One region of the Halomonas sp. Cn5-12 genome, then DNA from elsewhere that is predicted to be linked to it. Evidence: predicted binding sites of a transcription regulator. Region 1 holds the regulator's gene; the other holds the start of a gene.
The links. The regulator FliA, encoded in region 1, starts transcription of late flagellar genes. The targets are predictions, from matches to a motif close to CTAAAGTTNNNNNNNNNNCNGCCGATA.
Positions count from the first base shown of each region.

Region 2: a site for FliA is predicted at 4,039-4,065, ahead of fliD (flagellar filament capping protein FliD). Genes of this name have one in related genera too.

Region 1 covers NZ_JAKGAY010000002.1:50,796-59,919, reverse strand. The annotation lists gene L1249_RS01630 (hypothetical protein) at 95-1,864, opposite strand; gene L1249_RS01625 (hypothetical protein) at 1,939-2,106, shown strand; gene L1249_RS01620 (hypothetical protein) at 2,116-2,871, opposite strand; gene L1249_RS01615 (adenosylcobalamin-dependent ribonucleoside-diphosphate reductase) at 2,930-5,041, opposite strand; gene L1249_RS01610 (hypothetical protein) at 5,251-5,826, shown strand; gene L1249_RS01605 (OmpA/MotB family protein) at 5,970-6,641, opposite strand; gene L1249_RS01600 (motility protein A) at 6,646-7,461, opposite strand; gene L1249_RS01595 (RNA polymerase sigma factor FliA) at 7,501-8,202, opposite strand; gene L1249_RS01590 (flagellar protein FlhE) at 8,229-8,579, opposite strand; gene L1249_RS01585 (hypothetical protein) at 8,751-9,124, opposite strand, start outside.
Region 2 covers NZ_JAKGAY010000010.1:75,733-84,856, forward strand. The annotation lists gene L1249_RS08010 (YqhA family protein) at 1-302, shown strand, start outside; gene L1249_RS08015 (hypothetical protein) at 604-924, opposite strand; gene L1249_RS08020 (UDP-glucose dehydrogenase family protein) at 1,093-2,415, shown strand; gene fliD (flagellar filament capping protein FliD) at 2,593-3,942, shown strand; gene fliD (flagellar filament capping protein FliD) at 4,155-5,555, shown strand; gene L1249_RS08035 (hypothetical protein) at 5,810-6,754, shown strand; gene L1249_RS08040 (cell division protein ZipA C-terminal FtsZ-binding domain-containing protein) at 6,962-7,606, opposite strand; gene L1249_RS08045 (flagellin N-terminal helical domain-containing protein) at 7,830-9,124, shown strand, end outside.

The DNA.
Region 1 (9,124 bases):
GCTCTTCGTCAGAAGAGCAACCTGCACACGGGGTGTACAGGTTGCTCTTAGCGACAAAACAGACACCGCTACTCATAAAGGTGGCAAATAGTACCTATGCTAAGTCACTGCGACCAATACTGACCTTGCTAAAAGCATTTAACACAGAGGCTTCGCAGGGTATCTGTTCCTTTTTGGATTTAGGGTGCTTGAACGTATCGGCGAATCCTGGGCAGTGACCAACTAGTTTTTGGACAACACCTTCTACGTGCCGCACGTTAGACAGCACTTGGCGTAACCACTGCTCGAAGCTGCCTTGGTGGCTCAGCGTGAAGACTAAACCTTTATAGGAAGGAGGCTTGGATGCCTCCTCGCTACCGCCAGCTCTGGGTTTTGGAGGGCGTCGTTGGATCTCCATGAGATAGAGCGTTTGATCTAACACATGCACCCGAACGACGAGCACCCCGCGAGGTACCTTGGTCTGAGTATCAATGTAAACCCAATTAGCGACTGACGTTTCCACCTCCTCGTCTATTTCGAAAGGTTCGAGGCTGATCAACCGAGGGTCGGGGGAAGTGCTAAAGCCGTCTTCAAAGGTAAACCAGCTAACGCCACGAATCGTTTCGGGATAGGCCGATTGCAAATAGAGAAGCGCATTCCACATATCACGTAGAAAGCCCTGTGATTCCAGTGTAATAGGAGCATGAATAGACGCTTGTCCCACTCCCTTCCCTGACCCATGTGGCTCCCCAGTGGAGAAAATGGTTTCGTCACCCGGAACGGGGACGCCTCGTGTATCGGGCACATTTTTTCGAGTATATCGTTTATCCAAGACGGCGCGAGGCTTACCTAAAATAACGAATTCGTCCTCAGGAAGGTCTAGCCAAGAAGAGCCATGGTCGGGCTCTTCATCATCCGTCAGGTCAATGACATCGGGGATGTCTTGAAGCTGATGATAGGGAAATTGAGTGGGAGCATCATCGCCATCGGTGGCTGGTACTGTCGTTGACTTCTCTCTTTCGCGGTGGATCGTGGCACCATCGGGCTGCGTACAGCCTAATATCTGCAAGCCTAGGAATGTGTTGCCACCATCAATTGGAACGCCAGAAACAGAGATTTCCCCGCTGCCTTGAAACCATGGGGTGGCTTTTAAAAGCATCTCATCTGGCGTGGAGCTGGTTTCAAATTGTGAATATATATATTTTGCAGCGCGCTTGGCATACGGATCGTACAACATATGCGCGAGCAAAATGGCATCGTGTTTATGAACATGATAGGTAAATTTGACAGGCCACGTACCTGGGGATGCAGGCGCATCAAGCGGTCGATAAAGACGTTTTTTGACTTCTTCCCAAGGGTAAGTGGCGAGCACTCGCTTGATTTCAGAAGATCGGCCGTAAACGCGAATAAAAAATTCTGTGCAAGGGATGAGCAAGTGTTTGCCATCTGGAAGGTCAAATTCAATCAGGTATGTTTTGTGCTGATTTTTCTGGGGTAAGTAGTTCGAGTCATGAAAAGCGGTATAGAGGCTTCGTCCTGATTGTCGTAAATCATCTAAGGTGACAATTCGCCAGCCGCCTGGAGAAAAAGAAACGGAGAATTTTCTTTCCTCGTAGGCAATACGCGAGCTACTCACGCCCTTTTCCCATACTGACCCTATTCTCAATAGCCCAAGATGCGTTAAGACAGTCTCACGTCTCATCACGCCTCCTAAGTTATTTTCATGGTCGATGGTTCTTAAGAAGATATGGATTTTAGGGACGCTTCGTAAGCGATTGTTCTTAAATATAGGCCCGTACCACCAAACGACCAAGCGCTCTGCCTCGTTTTTTAGGGTGCCATCATGGAAGCTAAAGGTTCTGGATTGTTTAAGAGAAACGGTCACAAAGGCGCACTCTATGTAAACTCAACATAGAGATTGTCGCAGCAATTATTGTTTAGTCGCAACAATTGTTGGAAATGACACCAGTACACGTGATCCGTACTTTTAGTGCGCTCAGCGAAGATGGGCTGGTGTTTCGCGACCGCCATCATGTCTCAATCCCCAACCTTGAAGCGCTGGCCACGGAAGGGGAATTTGATGACTGCTACCTTACCGATAATATCAGGCCGTTATTTGACGAGTGATGCCAGCGGCTAGCCGCACTTTGACCAGCCGCACCCGGCATAACAGGTTGGACAGCCATCCATCATGATCAAATCACCCCGACACTCAGGGCACGTGCCTACCGTAGCGGGGCCACCGCTTGCTTCACCAGAAGACGATGCGCCGGCAGAGTCTTCAGCCGCCGGGGGCTCCTCCGGCTGCCAGGCATGTCCATGCTGCATGCGGTGCGCATAGCGTGCAACCAACGTCTCCACCGGCACTTGGTTGCCCTCCTGATCTAAAAAACCGCGCCGATAGAGAATCCGCTGAATCGACCAAGCAATCGCCGCCACTTCCGAGTCGTGAAACATAGGCTTGTTCCAGCGATTCATGCCACAGCGTACCAAGCCTTTGTCCCAGGCGACTTTGCGCAGGTCTGCCACGGCTTGAGTGACATAGCCCCCACGCGCTGCAAGCGACAGGCTGCGCATGGTCGCAGTAATCCACTGGTGCTCGCTGGAGAGCTGGCCCGAGGGAAAGAAGAACTCCACCGGACGCTCAATCACCACACGCTGGCCGCCAATCACGCCTTCCACTGGCATAAACGAGACCAGCAAGTAGACCTTCTTGCGCCCTTCAGCCCCCACATAAGAGATTTTTTCAGACACTGCTTCCAGTGTGCCTTCCGGGCGCGATGGAATGCGGACCGTTAATGGGTCTTCATCTGGTAGCTCCGGTGCAGGCGCGGGCTGCCCTTGTTGCTTAATACGGTAACCGACAATTTTCGACGTAATTTCAACCGCCATAACGTTCTCCCCAGTTCTTTAGACAGCTCATCAAGCTAAGCCTTGCTTGCGCTTACGATTACCATTTGCCGTAGGTGCCCTCTTTCAAGGCATCAAACAGGTTAGCGGCGTTATGCTCTTCACCGTCGTAAAGCACCTTCTCATCGCCGGTTAGCTCAAGGGTTTCACCATTTTCCAGCTCAAAGACGTAGGTGGTGTTTTTCAGGTCATCCTCACGTACCAATACGCCTTGGAAGGCTTCCGGGTTAAAGCGGAAGGTAGTGCAACCTTTCAAACGGCTCTCGTAGGCCTGCAGATAGAGGTCTTGGAACTGCTCAAAGGGGAACTCGGTGGGTACATTGACCGTTTTGGAAATCGCCGAGTCCACCCACTGCTGAGCTGCCGCTTGAACGGCGACGTGCTGCTCGGGAGTGACCGCGTCAGCGGTAATAAAGTAATCCGGCAGATCGCTCTCTACCGCATCGGCAGCGATAAAGTGGCGGTAGGCCGCTAGCTCAAACGACACTACCTCCACCTGCTCCTTGGTCTTTTTACCGGACTGAATGATGTTGCGGAAATAGCGATGGGAGAACGACGGCTCGATCCCGTTAGAGGCGTTGTTGCCCATGGAGAGCGAGATAGTGCCTGTGGGGGCAATCGAACTATGGTGAGTAAAGCGAGCACCGTGCTCGGCGAGCTGCGCTACCAGCTCCGGCTCAAGCTCGGCCACTTTGGCCATGTATTGGCTATAGCGGGCGTGCAGAATCCGCCCCGGCACCTTGTCGCCTACCTCGTAGCCGTCGCTGGCGAGCTGAGGGCGCTCGCGCATCATCTTGGGCGTAATGGTGTGCTCCTCTTCAAGCACTGGCGCCATGCCCTTCTCTTTAGAAAGCTCCAGCGCCTGCTTCCACCCTTCCAACGCCAAATGACGACTGACCTCTTCAGTGAACGTCAGCGACGCCTGAGAGCCGTAGGGAATTTTCAGCATGGTCAGGGTCGAACCAAGACCTAAAAAGCCCATGCCGTGGCGGCGTTTGGCTTCAATTTCGCGCTGTTGCTGGGGGAGCGGCAGGCCAGCAATTTCCACCACGTTGTCGAGCATACGGGTGAAAATCGCCACGACTTTACGGTAGCGCTCCCAATCAAACCGCGGCTCGGCGCTAAACGGCTCGATCACAAACTTGGTCAGGTTGACCGAGCCCAGCAGGCAAGCGCCCTCTGGCGGTAGTGGCTGCTCGCCGCAGGGGTTAGTGGCGCGGATATCTTCGCAGAACCAGTTGTTGTTCATGCGGTTGACTTGATCGATCAGGATAAAGCCCGGCTCGGCGTAGTCGTAGGTGGAGGACATAATCGTGTCCCACAACTCGCGAGCTTTAATCACCTCGACAACACGGCAGGCCACGCGCCCTTCGGCATCCACCGTGTAGCCCTCTTCCACCACCGGCCAGTCGCGGTAAATCACCTCTTCGACGCTCACATCCTCTTTCTCACCAGGATGCAGTGGGAAGGCCAGCGGCCAATCGGCGTTGTGCTTCACCGCTTCCATAAACTCATCGGTAATGAGTAGGCTCAGGTTAAATTGACGCAGCCGCCCTGCTTCGCGCTTGGCTTGAATAAACTCGCGCACGTCCGGGTGCCCCACATCGAAGGTACCCATCTGGGCACCGCGACGGCCTCCGGCCGAGGCCACGGTGAAGCACATCTTGTCGTAGATATCCATAAACGCCAGCGGGCCATTGGTGCCCGCTCCTGCGCCAAACACAAAGGCACCTTTATGGCGCAGGGTCGAGAAGTCGTAGCCAATACCGGCGCCCGACTTCAATGTCATACCCGCATCGACCACGGAGTCGAGGATATCGCGCATGGAGTCACGAATAGTGCGAGAAACGGTGCAATTAATCAGACTGACGGCGGGCTTGTAGGCTTCGGCTCCCGCATTAGAGAGAATTCGCCCAGCGGGAATAGCACCATTTTCCAGCGCCCAGCGAAATTTGGGTAGCCACTCATCGGCCTTTTCACCTTCTACGGCGGCTAGGGCGCGAGCCACGCGCTCAAAGGTCGCTGCGACATCTTGATCCACCGGTTGGCCATGACGATCTTTTAACCGATATTTGGCATCCCAGATTTCCCTAGATGGAGCCTGCATAGGGACTTCACTGGATGTCTTCATCGCCTTGGCTGCGGTACTCATGTTCACGAAACTCCTTCACGATGGGTAGCGATCGCGCTAAAAAACGGGCCGATTATACGCGGCATCGTAGGGGAGTATAGCCCCGAATTTCTACTATATGGGCCGTTTTTTTGATGCCAACAACACTAGATATAGAAAAATCAGCACCTTGCCCTTTTGCTTATTCCCAACACGCTATAGGCTTAAAGTTTTCGATGACGATACGACCTATGAACTTCCTGAAAACATCAACTTTCGCCGTCACCGCCATGCTGCTTGTCACAGCTCCCCTTTCATTGGCCGCTACATTTAATGTGGAAACAGTGGCTACCCATGGGCACTGGCAATCCATGGCGCTGACCCTAGGAGAAGAGCGCCACTTTCGTGCTGTAGAGACCCACAGCTACTCCGATGCCACGCTAAGCATAAATGCTACTCAAGGAGTCTGTGATTTACCGTGGCTGGAGATGCGCGTCACCCTAGCGCAGCAGCAGGGTGAGAGCCGAGCGGTGAATCTGGTACCCACTCGGCTGCGGATTGGTGACAACCCGATTGTCGATACCATGGCGGAGTTTATTACCGAGCGGGGCGATGACGGCTTTTATGCCCATTTTTATTTGAGCGATATGGAGACGCTGATCGCTGAGATGCAGTCGGGCGAGCAGCTGTTTTTAGGATTTGACCAGGGTGAGCAGGAACCGTGGTACATGACCTTTAGTTTGGAAGGTGCTGGCGATGCCATTCAACGCATGCAGTCGCTGTGTAGCGGCGCCTCTATCACAGAGGCACCTGCTCCTCCGGGTTAAGCGCACGCTCTTCCGCAACCTCTACTCGATTACGGCCGCTGTGCTTGGCTTGATACATAGCGGCATCGGCCCGGGCCATCAGCGTTTTACAGCTGTCAGTAGCGAATGATGCTTCGACACGAAGATAGCCTCGAGATATCTCTTTACCCCTTGACCTGTTGCTTCAGCAACAGCTCAACGCGTCGGTTGGCAGCTCGCCCTTCCGCAGTAGCATTACTTTCCATGGGTTGGGTGTCGGCATAGCCGACGGCCCGCATACGTGAAATGGCAATACCTTGCCGCTCTAACTGGCGTACCACTGCGATAGCTCGTCCCACTGAGAGTTCCCAGTTAGACGGAAACCGAGCGGTCGCGATCGGCACATTATCGGTGTGGCCCTCAACGGAAATTTGACCATCAAAAGCCTGTAGCACCGGAGAGAGCCGTTCTAACACAACTTGCCCCTGGGGCGTTAGCACATCATTGCCACTGGGAAATAAAAGGCTATCGTCAATACGTAGCGTAACGCCCTCTTGCCCCTGGGAGACACTCACTCCAGGGATATCAAGCCCTGCCATTTGGGGATGTAAGCCATCGTGGCGGGGAAGTATTCCTGTGGCTAGGCTAGCCAATGGCAGTGACGTAACGGCATTCGAGGGATCCATGATACTGCTTTCACTCCCTTCGCCACCGCCGGATGGCGTAAGCGCCAACAGCAGTACAAACAGGGTAATCAGCAGCGTCAATACATCCAGGTAACTGGTCAGCCAGCTCTCGTCACTCTCCCCCACTTCGGCGGGAAGCTCCAAAGCATGCCGTGAGTCGCGGTCGAGCATGGCGCTACCCTTTTAATGCGGCACCCATATCGGGCCGAGGCTTAACGTTCGAGTCACGAATTTCGTCGTGGTAATTCGCTACGAAGGAGTTAAGCGTCTCTTCAATAAACGATGGCAGACGGCGCTTGGTAATTAGCGAAATGCCTTCCAGCACCATGTTCATAGTGATAAGGCGCTCTTCCGTACGCCGCTCTAGCTTCACGGCAATCGGTTTAAACACCAAATTGGCCAACAGGATGCCATAGAAAGTAGTCAACAGCGCCACTGCCATCCGGGGCCCAATTACTTCCAGGTCACCCGCATCCATCACTTCGAGCATGTTGACCAAGCCTACCAAAGTACCAATCATGCCAAAGGCCGGTGCATAGGTGGCCATGGTGCGGAAAATTTGGGCTTCAGCATGCTCGCGGGCTTTCAGCCGCGCAATACGCCAGCGCAGCATGTCGAAGATTTCATCCTCTTTTGTATTCGCAATGACCAGTTGAATACCGGTGCGCAAAAACGGATTACGGGTATGTTCCAGTTCTTTCTCAACCGCTCTAACATCCCCCTTAAACCAAAGGCGCGACATGGAAACCAACTCATTGATGTCATCTCGCACATAGGTGTTTTCACGGCGGAAAACTAAACCAACCAGACGCACCACACGCAGCACTTCTTTCAGCGGATAGCTGATAAACGTGGCCGCCAGCGTGCCAGTGACCACAATGGCAAGCCCCGGTAAGTTAATAAAGCTCTCGGGAGACTCTGCGGTAAAAAATAAAACGCTTACCAACAACAGCATGCTGGCAAATATACCGATCAGCGTAGATGGATTCATCAACGGCTCCTCGCCGGTTATGGTTAGTGAGTGAGAGGGTTAATTAGTCTCATGTAGGCGAGCACGCAGCCGACTCACCGCCTGGCTGTGAAGCTGTGAAACCCGTGATTCGGTGACACCGAGCACAGCGCCCACTTCTTTTAGATTCATCTCTTCTTGGTAATACAGCGCCATTAGCAGCTTCTCGCGCTCGGGCAGTGCTTCAATGGCGTCGATCAGCGTTTGCCGCTGCTGTTCATCCAATAATTGTTCAAACGGCTGTCGGTGAGTGTCGTCCCCCGCAGGCTCGCCGCCATCCGCAATGAGCTCTTCGAACGGCAATAATTTCCCGCTATTGGTATCGTTGAGCAGTTGCTGGTAATCACTTAGCGGCATCTCCAGTTCACGGGCAATCTCCCCCTCTTCCGGGGGGCGCCCCAGCTGCTGCTCTAAACGACGCACAGCATCATCTACCGCCCGTGCCGAGCGGCGTACGCTGCGGGGCAGCCAGTCACGAGTGCGCAGCTCGTCCATCATCGCGCCACGGATGCGCTGGCTTGCAAAGGTAGCAAATGTTGCTCCTTGGGCAGCATCAAAGCGCCCTAATGCCTCTAACAAGCCCACCATACCCGCCTGGATCAGATCATCCAGCTCAATACTCGCGGGCAACCTTACCTGCAGCGTTAAGGCCTGACGTCTCACCAGTGGCATGTATTGAGTTAACAGCTCACTCTGTTTGATCCTGCCTTGTGCTGTATACATCCTCGTGCCTCGCGGCTTAACAACCTTTACTGATAGTTCACGATCACTTGTAACCCCTGTACTCGCACAGGGCGTTGCCCTGGCTGCAGCGTAAACCGAAAGTACAGCGGTGCGCTCGCCAACATTCCCGATAGAGCGGTCGTGCTACCGCGCATGCCTGATAGTGCAACACAGCGTTCAGGATGACATAGCCAAGCGTTCACAGGCGTTCCCGGCGGTGATTCAAAGCGCCATTGAATTCGCGACAGCACAGCATTACGCAGTGGGACGCCCGCTGGCGGGGTTATCGCCTGGCTGCTGCTGGTACGGTCGCTCATTGCTACCATCACACTAGGCACTTGGCTGCTCCAACTGCCGGTTGCGGCCTGCGTATTCAACGCGAAAAGCCATAACCCTGCTACTAGCCCTAAACAGCCCATTTTTCTTACTGTTAACAACTTTGCAGGTTTTATCAACGCCTCAATAGCCATCTGCTTAGCGTTACTTACCCAACTCGCCAAACTCTGCATAACTCTCCCCTTGAGCGACACATGCACCCTGGCCCGCCGCTAGCGCGCCAGCAGCAGAAGCTCAATATCTAAATAACGAGCGGAAGCATTGCCCAAATTATCCAGCAACCCCCGGCGCGGCAGGTGGGGTTCATGAAGGGCTAGAAGACGCTGCGGACCACCATGCTCGCGTAATTGGCGCAACACTCGGTACATGGTGGCAAAGGCGTCAGCATCACTGTTGATCCACAACGCCCAGCGTGAGTAACGCTCGGCTAAGTCAGTCAGCGAGGCGCTGTCAGGCATGACAATATGAACATCCCAATCATGTGGGTCTCCTGCCCATTGCCTTCCAAGGGCCGACCATTGCCCCAGCCGACCTCGCACTTTGTCCACCTGCGCTGCGCCAGCATGAGGTAAGCCTACTACCACTA
Region 2 (9,124 bases), on a different contig from region 1:
TGGATATCTACCTGATTGCCATCGTACTGCTGATTTTCGGGCTAGGCGTATACCGGCTGTTTGTCTCGCGTATCGACCAAGCGGAAGTACGCTACCCCGCACACCCCTTCAACGTTGCCTCGCTGGATCAGTTGAAAGACAAAATCGCCCGGGTGGTGATTCTAGCGGTAATTATCGAATTCTTCCGGGCGGTGGTGGATATCCGCTTCACCACGCCGCTGGATGCAATCTACCTAGCGCTCTCCGTGCTGGCGCTGGCAGCGGCGCTCTACTTGATGAGCTTGGCGCATAAGGGAGAGTAACAAGGCAAGCCGCGATAGAGGTGGCTGATTACGCAAAACAAAACAAAGCCTGCTAGGCTGGAAGGGTCAGCTCAAGGGTGAGCAACCATCTGCTTTCTCGAAAACGCAACAAGCAAGGAGTGCCATTATGCGTAACATCATCTATATCATCGGCCTGATCGTTGTTGTTCTGTTTATTCTTTCGCTGTTAGGCCTGCGTTAATCTCTGCCATGAATAACCCACGACCTGCATGATGCGATATTAGCGCTTCTAAACGCCCGCTCCCCCAGCGGGCGTTTTTATACGTGCTTCACCCCAACGTTAGGCGCAATCCGCTGCCCCTTGGCCAAACATATCAAACATCAGCTCGCGGCCCATGGCTGTTAACACAAAACGGCCATAGTCATTAAAAGTGGCGGCATCACTCTCTTCCAGCACTTGCTGGCAAAGCGCCCAACGGGGGTGCTGATGGCTCAGAGAGATCAACTCCTGGTGCGATAAACCACGCTGTATCAAGGTGATGGTTTCAAGGACGTGGCCGCTTTCATAAAGCAGTTCCGCTACGCTAGAAAGGCAGTGGCGCAAGCTGCGCTGTACGTGGAAGGAAGCAGTGGTCGCGGGGGATAATGCTTCAGCGGGCATGGTAGGTTGCTCCTGCAATCGTCGCAGCAAAATGGGTGTGCTGCAGTGCATTATAAAGCAGTAGGAGTGTTAGACCAAGGTCTATGTATTGGGTTGAGTTTTGCGTGTCATCTGAATTACAAGAAAGGTGTGGTAGTCTCGCAAGACTTCTTTTAGAGCTGGTTGATTATGCAGATTAGTGTCTTTGGTACCGGATATGTAGGGCTCGTGGCAGGTGCGTGTTTGGCGGATGTGGGGCATCAGGTCATCTGCATGGATATTGATGCTAACCGCATCGCACAGCTTAGCCGTGGTGAGATCCCTATTTTCGAGCCAGGCCTGAGCCAGCTGGTAGCGCATAATGTTGCCGCTGGGCGTTTGCGATTTACCACAGATACCGCGCAGGCGGTAACCGAAAGCGACACGCTGTTTATCGCGGTGGGCACCCCGTCAGACGAAGATGGCAGCGCTGATCTGCAGTACGTATTAAGCGTCGCGGAAAGTATCGGCCAGCACATGCAGGGCTATAAGCTGGTGGTTGATAAATCGACAGTGCCGGTAGGCACGGCCGAGCGTGTCAGCGACACCATCAGCCGCGTGCTACAGCAGCGTAAAGTTGAACACCCTTTTGATGTGTGCTCCAACCCTGAGTTTATGAAAGAAGGCGCTGCCATTGATGACTTCACCCGCGGCGCTCGCATTATCGTAGGCACCGAGAGCGAGCGGGTAAAAGAGCGCATGAAAGCCTGCTACGCGCCCTATAACCGCAACCACGACAAGCTGATGTTTATGAGCGTGCGAGCGGCAGAGCTGACGAAATATGCCGCCAACGCCATGTTGGCGACCAAAATTAGTTTCATGAACGAAATGGCGAATTTAGCGGAGCGCTTAGAGGTTGATATTGAAGATGTACGCCGGGGAATCGGAAGCGACCCGCGTATTGGCTATCACTTTATTTACCCTGGTTGTGGTTATGGCGGCTCCTGTTTCCCGAAAGATGTGCACGCCCTTGAGCAAGCCGCTTTGCAATTAGGTTACACGCCGGAATTATTAAAAGCCGTAGAAGCCGTTAATCAGCGCCAAAAACAAACGCTTTACACAAAATTGCAAGAGAGCCTCGGTAACTTAGAGGGGAAAGTGATTGCTATTTGGGGGCTAGCATTTAAGCCCGGCACTGATGATATGCGCGAAGCGCCCAGCCGAGCACTGATGGAAGCCCTGTGGGCAGCAGGCGCAAAGGTGCAAGCGTTCGACCCGGAAGCGATGGGTGAGTGCCGAAGGCTTTATGGCGAGCGTGACGACCTGATGCTCGCAGGCGATCGCATACAGGCAGTAAAAGGTGCAGATGCACTGGTTATTTGCACAGAGTGGAAAGAATTTCGCACCGTTGACTTCACTTGGTTAGCAAGCCAGCTAAACAATAAACTAATAGTAGATGGGCGTAATTTATACGCACCCAGCGCGTTGAGTGAGGCGGGTGTTTGCTATGTGGGTGTCGGTAGAAAGTCTTAATAAACATAGGTTTATAGCTTTGGTTTGTTGTTTCTGATAAATGGGTAAGCCCAGGGCTAATAAATTTGTTAAAGTTAATAGTCTCAATGCCGAATAAATCACTAATTAGCTAACTTGAATAATGGCTGCCGCAAAATCGGTAAGACGGCCGCACAACGCGAAAAAGGGACGTAACGCATGGCTTCCATTTCATCACTGGGTATCGGTTCAGGGCTTGATCTCAACGGCTTGCTAGACCAACTGCAAGAAGCCGAACGCGGCAAGCTGGAACCCATCGAGCGACAACTGGAAACCCAGCAAACCAAAATTTCCGCCTACGGCCAGCTGAAAACGGCCCTTTCTGCCTTTCAGGACGCAGCGGATGCTCTCAACGACAGCACACTGTATGAGAGCCTCTCGACCAACGTTAGCGGTGAAGCATTCACTGCCACGGCCAATGGCGAAGCGCAGCCCGGTAGCTATAACGTATCCGTCACTCAGTTAGCCACATCGGGCACCCTGGCAACCGAAAGCGTGCCGGATTCAACTGCCGCCCTGACCACAGAAGCGACCAAGCTGACACTCAACTTTGCAGGCGCTGAGCAAGCTGACGTTGTGGTAGACATTGCTGCCAACAGCACGCTTGAAGAAGTACGCGATGCCATTAACGCGAAAGAAGATAGTGGTGTCTCTGCCTCTATTATCTTTGATGGTGAAAATTACCGGCTAGCGCTTAATTCCACGCAAACCGGTGAAGACGCATCTATCTCAGGCATAACGCTAGGGGAGGAATTTGGCGGGCAGTTGAAATCAGAGTTTACGCAAGCAGGCCAAGATGCGAAATTGAATGTTAACGGTGTGGCCATCACTAGCCCTACCAACCAAGTAGAGGGAGCCATTCAAGGAGTAACACTGAACCTTCAGGAAGAGGGAAATAGCACCGTGGCAGTAGAGCAAGATACTCGTGCAGTACGCGAAGCGATAACCGGCTTTGTCGATGCCTACAACGATCTAAAAGGCACCATTGGCGAACTCACCAGCTTTAATGCTGAAACGGGCGCTGCTGGGGAGCTGCTGGGCGACAGTGCGGTACGCACGGTGGAGTCTCGTTTACGCAGTGTGCTGGGTGGAGGTATCGAAGGCCAGTTCTCCATGCTGACGGATATCGGTATTTCACTACAGCGCGATGGCACGTTGGAAATTGATAGCGGCAAGCTAGATGATGCCATTGCCAATAATCAGGATGCGCTCTCCGCCTTTTTTGCAGGCGCTGCCGATAACGAAGGCATGGCAGGCCAAGTGAACCAAACCATCGAGCAGTTGCTAGGCACTAATGGCACGGTATCCGGCGCGATTTCAGGCGCTGAAACCCGCATTGAGTCGCTGGGCGAGCGTTACACGCGCATGGAGCAATCCATCGAGCAGACCATTTCTCGCTACCGTACCCAGTTTGGTCAGTTGGATAGCATGATTGCCCAAATGAACCAAACCAGTGACTACCTCACTCAACAGTTTGATGCGTTGGATGCTCAGTTAGGCCGCAATTAAGCTAACATTGGCAAAAACGCTGCAAAACGACGCCTGCGCTAAGCAGGCGTTTTTGTTGGGGTAATGGGGTATTCGTAGTTAAGTGATAAAAAAGGCCTAAAGTTAGCCGCTGTTCCGTCGATAAAAAGACTATTAAACTCAGTCGCAACGCCACCGCTGGCGCACTGTATTAATGACTGTGGGTTTAGCCTTTTGCATCGAGGAACATCTGCATGGCGACAATAACCTCTCTAGGCGTCGGCTCTGGCCTGGATCTCACCGGCTTGTTGGATCAGCTTCAAGAAGCGGAGCGGGGCAAACTCGCGCCGATTACCCGCCAAAAAGAGCAACAGCAGGATAAGATTTCTGCCTACGGCCAGCTGCAAACATCGCTAAACAGCTTTCAAGATGCTGTAGCGAAACTCAACGACCCAAAGCTCTACCAAAGCCTTTCCGCGAACGTGCGTGGCGATGCCATTAAAGCCACTACCTCCGCCAGTGCCTTGCCCGGTAGCTACCGGGTAGAGGTATCGCAGTTAGCCACTTCTGGCACCCTGGCCTCAACCCGTGTGACTGACCGAGACACCGCGCTGGACCTGCAAGGCGCAACGGCCCTACGGCTGGAATTTGGTGGTGCGGACGCTGTGGATATTGATATCGCCCCCGGCAGCAGCCTTTCGGCGATACGCGATGCCATTAACGCCAATAAAGATGCAGGCGTTAACGCCACCATCATCAACGATGGCCAAGGCTACCGGCTGGCGCTCAGCTCTAAAAATACCGGTGCGGATGCTTCTATTGCCAGCTTTAGCTTTGTCGATACCAGCCAATCCCCTGAAGTCACGGTGGCAGGGCCCTTTGCTGAAGATGCCGCCACCAAGCGTGCTGGCGAAGATGCAGCGCTAACCGTCAATGGCATTGCCATCAGCAGTGCCAAAAACCAGATCGAAGGTGCTATTCAGGGCGTTACCCTTAATCTAGCGGAACTCAGCATTGCCAATGGCGAAACCGCCACCAGCACGGTTAATGTAGAGCGCGATACGCTCAAGCAGCGCGAAGCCATTAACGGCTTTGTAAAAGCGTTTAACGACCTAAAAGGCACCATTGGCAAACTCACCAGCTTTAATGGCGACAGCGAAACCGCCGGTGAATTGGTAGGCGACAGCACCGTGCGCACCATTGAAAGCCGCCTGCGTAGTGTGCTGACGGGAGGCATAGCCGGGGGCGAGTTTTCCACGCTTAACCAGCTAGGCATTACCCTGCAACGAGACGGCACGCTGGAAATGGATGACGATAAAATCAGCGATCTAGTCGCCAATAACCCCCAAGCACTCAGCGACTTTTTCGTAGGTGGCGAAGCAGGGAATGGCTTGGCAGCCCAGCTCGACAGCACCGTAGAGCGAATGCTTGGCGATAACGGAGTAGTCAAGCTAGCGATTAGCGGTGCCGAAAACCGTGTAACCAGTCTGAATGAGCGCTACGAGCGCATGGAAGTGACCATCGAGCGCACCATCAGCCGCTACCGCACCCAATTCGGCCAGCTAGATAGCATGATTGCCCAGATGAACAGCATGAGTAGCTACCTAACCCAGCAGTTTGAAGCGCTAGACTACCAGCTAGGCCGTAAAAAGTAGCTAACGTCATGGTAGCCAATAACGCCAAAAGCGGCCTCAACGGGCAATAAAGTGAACCGCTCAGAAAGAGGCCGCTTGGCAAAATAAAATGGCTACTTTGTGAAATACGTAGAAAAATCCGCACAGCCATCAAGCACGAACCTAAAAAGGTAATCTGTGTTTAGGTGGTGTCGCCGACAATACTGTTGTGCACGACTTCTCACCAATTCAAGAACGCTCTTTGGTAAGGTATATGTACCAATAGAGGAGCCATCATGAGCGATCAAGATGACCGTCACCGCGCTGACCATGACAGCCCATGGAAAATGGCGTTAGAGGCATATTTTAAAGAATTTCTAGAATTGCTGTTTCCGACGATAAACCAGCACGTTGATTGGTCAAAAGGCTACAGCTTCCTTGATAAAGAATTGCAACAGATTACGGTTGGTGCCGAAAGCGGCCGACGTTACGCCGACAAACTGATCAAAGTCTATGCCAAAGACGGTAGCGAGACCTGGGTGCTGATTCACGTTGAAGTGCAGGGTGAGCCCGAAGTTGAATTTTCCGAGCGGATGTTTACCTATCAGTATCGCTTGCGGGATCGCTACGCAATGGAAGTGGTCAGCCTTGCAGTACTGGCAGATACCCGTAAAAGCTTCCGCCCCACAACGTTTCATTACGAGCGCTGGGGGTGTGAACTGACCTTTACCTTTCCTATGGCTAAACTGATAGATTGGGAAGGCAACTGGGTTGCGCTAGAAACCAGCGACAACGTTTTTGCGCTGGTAGTGATGGCTCAGATCCAGGCTAAACGGGTGAAAAATAGCGCGACGCGTAAAGACACCAAAGTAGCCCTCATTAAGCTTTTATATGAGCGTGGCTACAACCGCGAACAAATTTTACGGCTATTTAACATTATCGATTGGATGATCCAGTTACCAAAACGCCTAGACCCTGATTTTGCGCAAGCGGTTTATGCGATACAGGAGGAAAAACACATGCCTTACGTGAACACCATTGAGCGCTTAGGTATTGAAAAAGGCCGCCAAGAAGGCCGGCAAGAAGGTCGTCAGGAAGCCGAACAGCGGGCATTAGAGGGCAAGCGCAACGCAGCGCGCAAGCTGATTGCTTTAACAGAAATGAGCGACCAGCTCATTGCCGAGATTGAAGAACTCCCCTTGGAAGAAGTAGCGAAACTCCGCGCCGAAACCAAGCACTGAATTCACTATAAGCCCTATCCTTACAAACTCCCTGGGGCACTCATAAGGCTTCCCTCACAGAGCTTCAGCTAAAAGTAGAAGCCAGCTAAAAGTGAAAGTCAGTCTAAAGTGGAAGGCCGCTTCAACGGGCGACAGATTTCGGCACCCTTCTTAATGCGCCCCATGTAATTGCAGGGCACAACAACAAAGCAACCTAACCACTTCCAGCTACTCCCCCTCTCGGTACATGGCCGCCAAACTCTCTTCCGTGATGGGTTTACGCTGAGCATCCAAAATTTTGCCACCCAGTGCCGCCACCTCATGGGTGAAGGTAATTAAGTCCTCCGGGTTGCGCGACACCTTTCGCGTGTTCAAAAAGCGGATCAAGATCGACACCCCCTGCACCGGCGTATGCTCCCCCTCTTTATGCTCTTTATGTAGCGGCGGCAGCTTACCCGGCGAGGTAGCGCTAGCCAGCATAATCGGGTAGCCCTGCAGCCCTGGCGGTAGGTGAAAGGCGCCTAGCTCCGCCTCGTAAAAAGCATTTTTCTCGGTGAGCATCTCCCCCAGCGCTTGGTTAATGGCTTGGCTGGGCGCATCAAACATCACAAACAAACACTGCTGGGTTGGCTTTTTGCTTTGCTTGCTGGTTGTTTTAGGCTGGCTTTGCTTGCTGGTTGTTTTAGGCTGGCTTTGATAGCTGGGGGTATCCGCCTGCTTTGCTGAGGAAGTAGGTAAGGGAGCAGGGGCCTGCTGAGAGGAAGGCTCGGCCTTACGTGGTGCAATCACCACCTTGTAAAACAGCACAACGCTTATTAGCCCTAGCACAACAGCGATGCCAGCCAGTAGCAAAGGTAGGTAGGTGGTTGACATGGGTATTTCCTATCGAATATGCAAGTGGAGATACAATACGCGTTCGCGCAAAAAAATACAGCGTCTCAACCGTATGGCTTAGCTGCGCGTTCACTAAAAATTACATAAATTTTTGGTATCTATCCTAAAGATTCTCTTCAGTAAGCCGTTAACTAATATGACGGCACACACAGTGGCCGAAAAGCGGGCCTTCTAGGCCAGTGTTCCAGCAAGGAGAATCACCATGTCAGTGATCAATACCAACATTACCTCCATGATTGGCCAGCAAAACCTGTCCAAATCACAAAATGCTCTGACCACCTCTATGGAGCGTTTGAGCTCTGGCCTGCGCATCAACAGTGCCAAGGATGATGCGGCTGGTCAGGCCATCGCTAACCGTATGTCTGCACAGATCACCGGTTTGGCAACCGCACAGCGTAACGCCAACGACGGTATCTCCGTTGCACAGACCGCAGAAGGCGCTCTTAACCAAGTCAACGACAACTTACAGCGTATTCGTGAGTTGGCAGTTCAGGCTGAAAACGGTACCAACTCTCAAAATGACCTCGATTCAATTCAGAACGAGATCAACCAACGCCTGAACGAGATCACGCGCATCTCTGACGAAACTAGCTTCAACGATACCAAAGTGCTGCAGTCTGACCAGGGCATGAAAATCCAGGTGGGTGCTAACGATGGTGAAGCGATTACCATCGACCTAAAAGAAATCAATGTTAAAACGCTGGGTATGGAAGGCTTCAATGTCACTGGTGCTGGAGAGATTGATAACGAAGCAGCCACTAAAGAGGATTTGACGTTAGCAGGCTTCGCAGCTGGCGTTACCAACGCAAATAACTCGGTCACCTATTCCAAGACAGAAACTACAGCTACTGACCAGATGACTTCTGCCGATCTGGTAGCGAAGTTGGATGATGGCGCTACTGTCACTGTGGGTTCAGCTTCACCTACTGCTTTTGATGATTTTGCTAGCGATGCTGATGTCGCGTTCAGCACAGAATCTCTAACCTACAATGAAGCGAATGACAATTTTACCTATGACTTGTCTACTGCTGCCAATGCTAGCTCTGTCGCCAGTGCACTGACTCCGGGGGCAGGTGAAGGTCCTACTTCAGCTACCATTACAGTTGGTGGCCAAGAGGTTGATGTAAAAATTAATGAAGATGGCTCCATCATGAACAGCAATGATGAGGCCCTTTTCATTGATGGTGATGGTAACCTGACAGCTACCACTAACGGTAACAACGCTACTTATGCCAATGCGACAGTAGATAACCTCGCAACGTTGATGGCAGGAGATAACACTGGCACTACTACGCTGACGGCTGCTGATGGCTCTACAACATTGACTGTTGGTGCCGATATCGATGCAAACCAAATCGGTAATGCCGTTATCGAAATCGCTGATTCTGGAACAACATTTACTGGCTCAAATGCTGCTGGTATTACTGTTACAGGTATTGAGGCAAGTAAAGAAAGCGTCGTCGGTATGCTTGAAGCTGATGGCGGTAATGTTGTGCT